Regions from separate parts of the Streptomyces sp. KPB2 genome, predicted to be linked through region 3. Evidence: riboswitches for the same ligand, from Rfam matches in the RefSeq annotation. Region 3 holds a riboswitch; each other region holds the start of a gene.

The links. Region 3 has a riboswitch for cyclic di-AMP ahead of D1J63_RS31620 (C40 family peptidase). Riboswitches for the same ligand answer to the same signal wherever they lie in the genome.
Positions count from the first base shown of each region.
Region 1: another riboswitch for cyclic di-AMP. It lies ahead of D1J63_RS08955 (M23 family metallopeptidase); the one in region 3 lies ahead of D1J63_RS31620 (C40 family peptidase).
Region 2: another riboswitch for cyclic di-AMP. It lies ahead of rpfA (resuscitation-promoting factor protein RpfA); the one in region 3 lies ahead of D1J63_RS31620 (C40 family peptidase).

Region 1 is NZ_CP034353.1:2,082,712-2,085,975, reverse strand. Features, by position in the region: gene D1J63_RS08960 (pitrilysin family protein) at 1-1,153, shown strand, start outside; cyclic di-AMP (ydaO/yuaA leader) riboswitch at 1,345-1,509, shown strand; gene D1J63_RS08955 (M23 family metallopeptidase) at 1,522-2,286, shown strand; gene D1J63_RS08950 (GntR family transcriptional regulator) at 2,415-3,110, shown strand; gene D1J63_RS08945 (HPr family phosphocarrier protein) at 3,233-3,264, opposite strand, start outside.
Region 2 is NZ_CP034353.1:4,868,846-4,872,109, forward strand. Features, by position in the region: gene D1J63_RS21935 (cytochrome P450) at 1-407, shown strand, start outside; gene D1J63_RS21940 (transglycosylase family protein) at 551-1,594, shown strand; cyclic di-AMP (ydaO/yuaA leader) riboswitch at 1,778-1,944, shown strand; gene rpfA (resuscitation-promoting factor protein RpfA) at 1,948-2,676, shown strand; gene eno (phosphopyruvate hydratase) at 2,915-3,264, shown strand, end outside.
Region 3 is NZ_CP034353.1:6,983,081-6,986,344, reverse strand. Features, by position in the region: gene D1J63_RS31635 (urease subunit alpha) at 1-378, opposite strand, end outside; gene D1J63_RS31630 (urease subunit beta) at 371-682, opposite strand; gene D1J63_RS31625 (urease subunit gamma) at 697-999, opposite strand; cyclic di-AMP (ydaO/yuaA leader) riboswitch at 1,643-1,785, shown strand; gene D1J63_RS31620 (C40 family peptidase) at 1,789-2,262, shown strand; gene D1J63_RS31615 (ATP-binding protein) at 2,233-2,736, opposite strand; gene D1J63_RS31610 (helix-turn-helix transcriptional regulator) at 2,953-3,264, shown strand, end outside.

The sequences.
Region 1 (3,264 bases), 4.9 Mb from region 3:
CACCGACAAGCACTCCGCCGAGGACTTCGCCGCCGAGCTGGAGCGCTGCGGCGCCACCCTGGACGCGCACGCCGACCACCCCGGTGTCCGACTGAGCCTGGAGGTGCCCGCCTCGCGCCTGGCCAAGGCGCTCGGCCTGCTCGCCGACGCCCTCAGGGCGCCCGCCTTCGCGGACGGCGAGGTCGAACGGCTGGTGCGCAACCGGCTCGACGAGATCCCGCACGAGCTGGCCAACCCCTCCCGCCGGGCCGCGAAGGAACTCTCCAAGGAGCTGTTCCCGGCCGACTCGCGCATGTCGCGCCCGCGCCAGGGCACCGAGGAGACCGTCGCGGCCGTCGACTCGGCCGCCGTACGCGCCTTCTACGAGCGGCACGTCCGCCCCGCCACCGCCACCGCGGTGGTCGTCGGCGACCTCACCGGCGTCGACCTGGACGCGCTGCTCGGCGACACCCTGGGCGCGTGGACCGGTTCGGCCGCCGAGCCGCGCCCCGTGCCCCCGGTGACCGCCGACGACCGGGGCAGGGTCGTCATCGTGGACCGTCCCGGCGCCGTCCAGACGCAGCTGCTGATCGGCCGCACCGGAGCCGACCGGCACGACCGCGTGTGGCCCGCCCAGGTGCTCGGCACGTACTGCCTCGGCGGCACCCTCACCTCGCGCCTGGACCGCGTCCTGCGCGAGGAGAAGGGATACACCTACGGCGTACGGGCGTTCGGCCAGGTCCTGCGGTCCGCGCCGGACGGCACGGGCGCCGCGATGCTCGCCATCAGCGGCTCCGTCGACACCCCCAACACCGGTCCCGCCCTGGAGGACCTGTGGACGGTGCTGCGCAAGCTCGCCGCGGAGGGGCTCACCGACGCCGAGCGCGACGTGGCCGTGCAGAACCTGGTGGGTGTGGCGCCGCTCAAGTACGAGACGGCGGCGGCCGTGGCGGACACGCTCGCCGACCAGGTCGAGCAGCACCTGCCCGACGACTTCCAGGCGACGCTCTACCGTCAACTCGCCGCCACGGGCACCGTGGAGGCCACGGCGGCGGTCGTGAACGCCTTCCCGGTGGACCGCCTCGTGACGGTCCTCGTCGGCGACGCGGCGCAGATCAAGGAGCCCGTCGAGGCCCTCGGCATCGGTGAAGTCACCGTGGTGGCGGCCGAGTAGCGGCACGCGCGTGGGGCGGCCCTGGTGACCGGAGTGTCACCAGGGCCGCCGTATGTCCGGATTGGGGGAGTGGCTGCCCGTCTGCCCTGTGGCGTGCGCTACAAAAAGCCTGTTGCGTTTGAGGATTGAACACAGCCGCGTTTAGCGTCTTCCGGGCTGTTCGTCAGGCAGTGCGCCGCACCCGCGGCACCGGACAGTCATCGCCGAGTCCCCGTACGGCGCGAGCCAGGGGAGCCGGGGACCCAACGCAGTCCCTGGGGTGAATCGGACGCCCGCGCGCGCAGCGAGGGGGTCCGTAGGAGACCTTCCACCTCCGAACCCGTCAGCTAACCCGGTAGGCGAGAGGGAAGGAAAGGACAAGCCTCTACATGGCGTTCACGCGCGCCACCGGGAAGCACCGCCGTCCCAGTCGGGTGCACCGCACCACCGCCCGCGCGGCGGGAGTCGCGGCCCTCGCCACCACCGGCGTCGTCGGCACCCTCGCGGCTCCGGCGCTCGCCGCCGAGCCCGAGGTGGAGCAGAGCGGGCTCACCCCGGTCGTCACCATCGGCGACTCCGTAGCCGACGAGATCGACGCCCAGGCCGTCGCCCAGAAGCAGGCGGCCGTGGACGCCGCCGCCCGCGAGGCGGCCCGGGAAGCGGCCCGCGAGCGGGCGGCCGAGGCGGCCAAGGAGGCGCGCGAGGCCAAGGAGCGCGCCGCCCGGGAGGCGGAGCGCAAGCGCCTCAACACCTTCGTCGCGCCGATCACGGCCTCCTACGTCTCCACCGCCTACCAGGCCGGCAGCTCCCTGTGGTCCTCCGGCAGCCACACCGGGATCGACTTCCACGCCTCCAGCGGCACGACCGTGCACGCAGTGGGCGTCGGCACCGTCGTCGAGGCCGGCTGGGGCGGGGCGTACGGCAACCAGGTCGTGATCAAGATGCACGACGGCACGTACACGCAGTACGGGCACCTGTCCTCCATCGGCGTCTCGGTCGGCCAGTCGGTGGAGCCCGGCCAGCAGATCGGCCTCTCCGGGGCCACCGGCAACGTCACCGGACCGCACCTGCACTTCGAGGCCCGCACGAGCCCCGAATACGGCTCGGACATGGACCCCGTCGCCTACCTCCGCTCGCACGGCGTGAACGTCTGACGGCCGCATCCGAAAAGCCCCGCCTCCTTGAGTCGGGGCTTTTCGCATTCCATATTCGCTTGATTGGCCTAGAGTCGCTGAACATGCGTCCATCGTCGACGTTTCAGGGATCAAGGCGGAGGTCGGTCATGCGTATTCCGGCGCATTCTGTGTGTACGGCGATCCGGGACGACATCGTCGCCGGCGTCCACGGACGCGGGAGCCGGCTCACCGAGGAAATCCTCGCCCGCCGCTACGGCGTCTCGCGCGTCCCCGTGCGCGAGGCCCTGCGCACGCTGGAGGCGGAGGGCTTCGTGGTGACCCGGCGGCACGCGGGCGCCTGCGTCGCGGAACCGACCGAGCAGGAGGCCGCCGACCTGCTGGAGACCCGCGCTCTCCTGGAGCCGCTCGGTGCCTCCCGGGCCGCCCGGCGGCGCACCGAGGCCCACCTCAGGGTGTTGCGCGGCCTGGTCAGGCTGGGCCAGGAGCGGGCCGGGCAGAGCGACGGGGAGGATCTGCGCCCGCTGGGCGGCTGGTTCCACGAGACCCTCGCCCGGGCGGCGGGCAGCCCCTCCCTGGCCGCACTCCTGACGCAACTGCGCCACAAGATCGCCTGGATGTACGTCCAGGAGGCCCCGGCCGGACCCGTGCAACACTGGGCGGAGCACGGCGCGATCGTCGACGCGGTGGCCCGGGGCGACAGCGAACGCGCCCGGGCGCTCATGACGCTGCACACCGAGCGGTCGACATCGGCGTACCGGCTGCGGTTCGCCTCCGGCAGCGGGCGGACGGAGCGCGTGAGGAATGCGCAACATTCCGTAAACACGGCGGTGCTGCCGAAGTAACACAAGTGCCGTAGAAAGGGGCGGGGAATTCCGGACCGCTTTTCCAGCGCTCGGAACGGAAAAGGAGAAAGGCCCGTCCGGTGGTACCGGCGGGCCTTTCGGTGCTGCTGTTCCTTTGTCCGTCAGACGGTCTCGGGAAGCTCCTCGAGCCCCT
Region 2 (3,264 bases), 2.1 Mb from region 3:
ACGGCCCGGTGGAGCTGGCCACCTGGCGCTTCGCCACCCGGCCGCTCACCATCGGCGGGCAGCAGGTCGCGGCCGGCGACCCCGTCCTCGTCGTCCTCGCCGCCGCCGACCGGGACCCCGAGCGGTTCACCGACCCGGACACCCTGGACCTCGCCCGCCGCGACAGCCAGCACCTCGGGTACGGCCACGGCATCCACTACTGCCTCGGCGCCCCGCTCGCGCGGCTGGAGGGGCAGACGGCGCTGGCCACGCTCCTCACCCGGCTGCCGGACCTCCGCCTCGCCGCGGACCCGGCCGAACTCCGGTGGCGCGGCGGCCTCATCATGCGAGGTCTGCGCACCCTGCCCGTGTCGTTCACGCCGCCCGCGTCATCGACGGACAACGGCGGGTCACCGACGCAAAAGTGACACGCGCTCAACTTTGTGATCTTCACGTGATCTGCGCGGCATGAACTTGTGACTAGCGATGATCTCCCTATACGTTCACGGATCAACGTGGTGTCGAGCGTCATCCGCCGCGTGGTCCCCGTCGTCTCGTGAAAGGTCGTCGCATGCTCTCCGGGAACGGTCGTCACCGTCGCCCCCGCCAGGCTCCCGCTCTGGTCGTCGCCGCCGGAGTGACCGGCTCCGCCATCGCGATCCCGCTGCTCGGCGCCACCGGAGCCCACGCGGCCGACTCGGGGACCTGGGACCAGGTGGCCGAGTGCGAGACCGGCGGCGCCTGGAGCCAGAACAGCGGCAACGGGTACTACGGCGGCCTGCAGCTGTCGCAGGATGCCTGGGAGCGGTACGGCGGCCTCGACTACGCGCCCAGCGCCGACCAGGCCAGCCGCTCCCAGCAGATACGGATCGCCGAGAAGATACACGCGGACCAGGGCATCGCCGCCTGGCCGACCTGCGGCCTCCTGGCCGGCCTCGGCAACGACTCGGGCGCCACGAGCGGCTCGGACGCGTCCGGTGACGGTGCGTCGGAGGGTTCGGACACGTCGGGGAAGACGGACGGTTCCGAATCGTCCGCCTCTCCCACGACCACCGAAGCGCCCGAGTCGTCGCAGTCGCCCGAGTCGTCCGAGTCGTCGGGGTCCTCCCGGTCGTCCGGTGCGACCGACTCGGCCGACGCGGGCGGGGCTTCCGAATCGGCTTCCGGGGCGCCCTCTTCGTCCCCTTCGCCCTCTTCTTCCCCGTCGTCCGGCACCTCCTCCGAGGGCTCGTCGAGTGACGAGGGTTCCTCCACCAAGTCGGACACATCCACCGAATCCGACTCCGGCGCCCGTGCCGAACGACAGGGCACCGAGGGCTCGTCCGGCTCCGGCCGGCACCGTGGCGACAGCGCGGACGAGGGCGCCGCGGACGAGGCCCGCGGGGGCGACGCGGCGGGACGGCACGCCTCGCGCGACGGTGGACCGCGAGAGGTCGAGGACGGCTCGTACACCGTCCGCTCCGGCGACAACCTCTGGGCCATCGCCGACTCCCTTGACCTCGACGGCGGGTGGCGTGCGCTGTACGCCGACAACAAGACCGTCGTCGGCGCCGACCCGGACCACATCCTCCCCGGTCAGACGCTCACGGTCGCGGGCGAATCGGGCGAAAAGTAGGGGGAGTTCGCGTCACGGTTAGAGACTGTATGTCCCTTTTGGATCTCGTGAGAGATAGGTCTCAGAAGCCGTGATCGTCTTTGAAAATCCGCGGAGCGCGTGTCTACGGTCATGACCGCTCGCCACCGCGGGCCCCGACAGCCGCAACGCCGAATCCTGCCAGCGGCCGTACGGGAACAGTCGTCGCGTCAAGCGCCGCAGGCAGGAGCGGGGGACCCAAGGTAAGTGCCGCACCGGGCAGTTGAGCCGGAGCGGCTAGGGGTGAAGCCGAGTTCCGCGAGGAACCCGGCCGGGCAACTCAACCGGCCCGAACCCGACAGCTCACCTCGCAGGCGTCGGTGAGGGGATCAACCATGCTGTTTTCCGGCAAGGGCAAGCACCGTCGTCCGTCCAAGGCCACCCGTGTCATCGCCGTCGCCGGCGTGACCGGTGCCGCCGTCGCCGCCCCGCTGATGGCGGCCGGCAACGCCTCCGCCGCCACCGCGTCCGAGTGGGACGCCGTCGCCCAGTGCGAGTCCGGCGGCAACTGGTCCATCAACACCGGCAACGGTTACTACGGCGGTCTGCAGTTCTCCGCCTCCACCTGGGCCGCCTACGGCGGTACGCAGTACGCCTCCACCGCCGACCAGGCGAGCAAGGCCCAGCAGATCGAGATCGCCGAGAAGGTCCTCGCGGGCCAGGGCAAGGGTGCCTGGCCGGTCTGCGGCACCGGCCTGTCGGGCGCCGCCTACACCGGTGGCGGCTCCGAGGACAGCGGTTCCGGCAGCTCCGAGAGCTCGCAGAGCCAGAGCGGCGGCTCCACCGCCGAGCGCTCCACCGAGCAGAAGGCCTCCCGCTCCTCCGAGCGTCCGGCCGCCGAGCCGAAGGCCGAGAAGCCCGCCAAGAAGACCGTCACCACCCCGACCGGCAAGAAGGTCGAGAAGGGCGACGGCGAGTACAAGGTCGTCAAGGGCGACACCCTCAGCTCGATCGCCGCGGAGCACGACGTCAAGGGCGGCTGGGCGAAGCTGTTCAAGCTGAACGACGACATCGTCGACGACGCCGACCTGATCTACCCGGGCCAGCAGCTGCACCTGAAGTAAGGAGCGGCGGCCCCCGCGACTCCCGCCCCGGTGCGTGTTCCCCCGTACGCACCGGGGCGGGATTTTCACATTCCGCCTTTGTTCCGTTCGGAAACAATTTACTCTCGGTTCTGTCCAGCGGGTGGGCGATCGGCTGGCCGATCGCCCGGAGCCGGTTAGGCTCGGTCCCGCAGAGCCGCCGCGGTCCCGCGGGACCCGCGCGTCACACCGAAGCGTCACATTGAAGAAGGAGATGCTCGTGCCGTCCATCGACGTCGTCGTAGCCCGGGAAATCCTGGACTCCCGAGGCAACCCCACGGTCGAGGTCGAGGTCGGCCTCGACGACGGCAGCACGGGTCGTGCCGCCGTTCCGTCCGGCGCCTCCACGGGTGCCTTCGAGGCCATCGAACTGCGTGACGGCGACCCGGGCCGTTACCTCGGCAAGGGCGTCGAGAAGGCCGTCCTGGCCGTCATCGAGCAGATCGGCCCGGAGCTGGTCGGCTACGACGCCACCGAGCAGCGCCTGATCGACCAGGCCATGTTCGACCTGGACGCCACCGACAACAAGGGCTCGCTCGGCGCCAACGCCATCCTCGGCGTCTCCCTCGC
Region 3 (3,264 bases):
GACGACCTCGGTCTCGGGGCCGATGACCAGGTCGGGGTGGACGCCGTCCATGGTGTCCGGGTTGCCGGACTTGCCGATGCCGGTGATCCGGCCGTCGCGGATGCCGATGTCGGCCTTGACGATTCCCCAGTGGTCGATGATCACGGCTCCGGTGATCACCGTGTCGGGGGCGCCCTCGGCCCGGGTGGTGCGCGCCTGCCCCATGGACTCGCGCAGTACCTTGCCGCCGCCGAAGACGGCTTCGTCGCCGGAGCGGCCGGGGCCGCCCGAGCGGTCCTCCTCGATCTCGACGAGGAGGTCGGTGTCGGCGAGGCGGATGCGGTCGCCGGTGGTCGGGCCGAACAGGTCGGCGTAGGCGGGGCGGGACAGCTCAGGCATCGAGGGCACCTCCGGTCGCGCCGCGCAGACCGACGACGACGCGGGCCCCCGCGAGGGGGATCAGCGGTACGTCGACGGGGATGCCCGGCTCGAACCGGACGGCGGTGCCGGCGGCGATGTCCAGCCGCCTGCCGCGCGCCGCGCCGCGGTCGAACTCGAGACCGGGGTTGACCTCGGCGAAGTGGTAGTGGGAGCCGACCTGGACGGGCCGGTCGGCGGTGTTGAGCACGGTCAGGCGGGTGACTTCGCGGCCTCCGTTGAAAGCGACCGGCTCGTCCGCGAACAGGATCTCTCCGGGGATCACGACTGCGGCCCCCGTCAGATGATCGGGTCGTGGACGGTGACCAGCTTGGTGCCGTCGGGGAAAGTGGCCTCGACCTGCACGTCGTGGATCATCTCGGGGACACCCTCCATGACCTCGTGGCGCTGGATGAGCTTGCGTCCGGAGGACATGAGTTCACCGACGCCGCGCCCGTCCCGGGCACCTTCGAGGATGTGCGCGGTGATCAGCGCGACGACCTCGGGATGGTTGAGCTTCACGCCTCGTGCGCGGCGCTTCTCCGCCACGTCGGCGGCCACATGGATGAGCAGTCTCTCCTGCTCGTGCGGGGTCAGTTGCATTTACCACCTCACAGGGCATGACGCCGGGACCGGACGGTCCGGCTGTCGCGGCTGCCGCGACGGCTCTAGATGTAACACACAGGAACAGACCGGAATTCACCTACCGGTGCGCGGAAAACCGCAGGTGGATCGGGGTGCAGACTAGGGCTAGAGTGTTACGGCCACGTCACCCGGTTTTGACCGAGTGATTACCGATGCCGTCGGCGGTTTCCGGCATGCCCACTCTCGGCCGGCGACGTCCCGCATGTCCGCTTCACCGATCTCGACTCACAACGAACCGGTCCGAAACGGACCAAAAGTCGTACCCTCTATCGGCCTAGGAACACATCCGATTCGCCACCGGCCGAAGTTGCGGCGCCCGCCCCGCGGACGTGTGGCATGCGCCACTGCGCCGCTGGTCCCGGCGCCGCCACCGCGGTCGACGGCCCCCCGGACCCGGGGGCGTCAACCCGAACGGATGAGTGGCACGTAACAACACAAAGAGCACGTTCCGTTGGGAATTTCCCCCGGGGCGGGACAAGATCCGTGACTGACGACAAGCCCCCGCCGCAGCGGCGGGGCGGTCCGGGCGGACGCCGAGTCCTGCCGCCGTCCGGACGACCGGTCGCAAGGGAAGTGGATCGGCAGGAGTGGAGGACCCGAGCACGACGGGTCGCCGGCACGGCCGCCTCCGCGAGAGGCACCGGACCGAGCGGTCCTTGGGGTGAAGCCGCACTCGTGCGGCCGGGCAACTTCGCCAGCCCGAATCCGACAGGTCATCCTTCACAGGCGGCTGACGAAGGGTTGCGCATGTCCGCGCTCAATCGTGTCCCGTCCCTGATGGCCCGTGCCGGTACGGCCTCGGCCCTCACCCTCGCCGCCGTGGGCGGCTCCGTCGTGGTCCCCGGTGTCGCCTCCGAGGCGGCCGCGGCGAGCCATGCGGCGAAAGCCCTCAAGGTCGCGGCCTCGAAGAAGGGCTCCCCGTACCGCTGGGGCGCCACCGGCCCCCACCGGTTCGACTGTTCCGGCCTGACGCTGTACTCGTTCAAGAAGGCCGGCAAGAAGCTGCCGCGCACCGCGGCCCAGCAGTACAACAAGACCCGCCACGTCTCCGCCAAGAGCCGCAGAGCCGGAGATCTGGTGTTCTTCCACTCGGGTCGCAGCGTCTACCACGTCGGCATCTACGCGGGGAAGGGCAAGCTCTGGCACGCCCCGAAGACCGGGGACGTGGTGCGCCTGCAGAAGATCTGGACGTCAAGCGTCTGGTACGGCCGGGTCAAGTAGCCCGCCCGCGGGGGTGACGGCGCTCTCCCCCGCCGTCACCCCCGCGGGTGCGCTCGGCCGCGTCCAGGGCAGTTCGATCGAGACGGTCTTGCCGCCCTCGCGCGTGGGCCGGACCCTGAGCCTGCCGCCGCACTCGGCGGTCAGCCAGCGGATGATCACCATGCCCCGCCCGTTGTCCTGCTGGACGGCGGCCGGCAGGCGCTTGGGGAAGCGCGGGTGACTGTCGGTGACCCCGATGCGCAGGCGCTCGTCGCGGTCCAGGACGAGGTCGACCGTGAAGGTGGGCGACTGCCCCAGTGTGTGCTGGACCGCGTTGGTCGCCAGTTCGGAGACGATGAGGCGGACGGTCTCGGACAGGTCGGCGTCGGCGGGCAGCCCCCATTCCGCCAGGGTGCCGACGGTGTAGGTCCGCGCGGCGGCCACCGAGGCCGGATCGCTCGGCAGAGTGACGGATGCTTCCAGATGGTCTGCCATGGCGACGTCGTCCCTTTCTCACGGCACCGCGGGCCCGACACGGAGCGGACGGTTCGAGTACGGTCCCGGACTGGTGCTTCGCCGCCAGACTGCCATTACCAGGCCCGCGAAGGGCGGCGATCCACCAAGATATGCATATATCTGTCGCTCGAAGCGGTGAACTCTGCGACGGCAGAGCGTATTCGGGCGGCTCATAGGGAGTAGGGGAGTTGTCCCATGCAGCACGGTCCCGTGGTGCGCCGTCGGAAGCTGGGCGCGGAACTGCGCGCCCTGCGCACGTCGGCGGGCATCACCAGCGGCGAGGCGGCCCGGCTCGTGGGCTGGCACCAGTCGAAGGTCAGCCGGATCGAGACCGGGACGAGCGGGGCGAAACCGGCCGACGTGCGGTTACTGCTGGACGTCTACGGCGTGCACGACGAGCAGTTGCGGGGGCTGCTGGTGATGCTGGCGCGCTCCGAGGACGCTGCGGGACGCAACCACTGGTGGCACGCCTACCGCGGGGTGCTGCCCCCGACCTACCGCGACTTC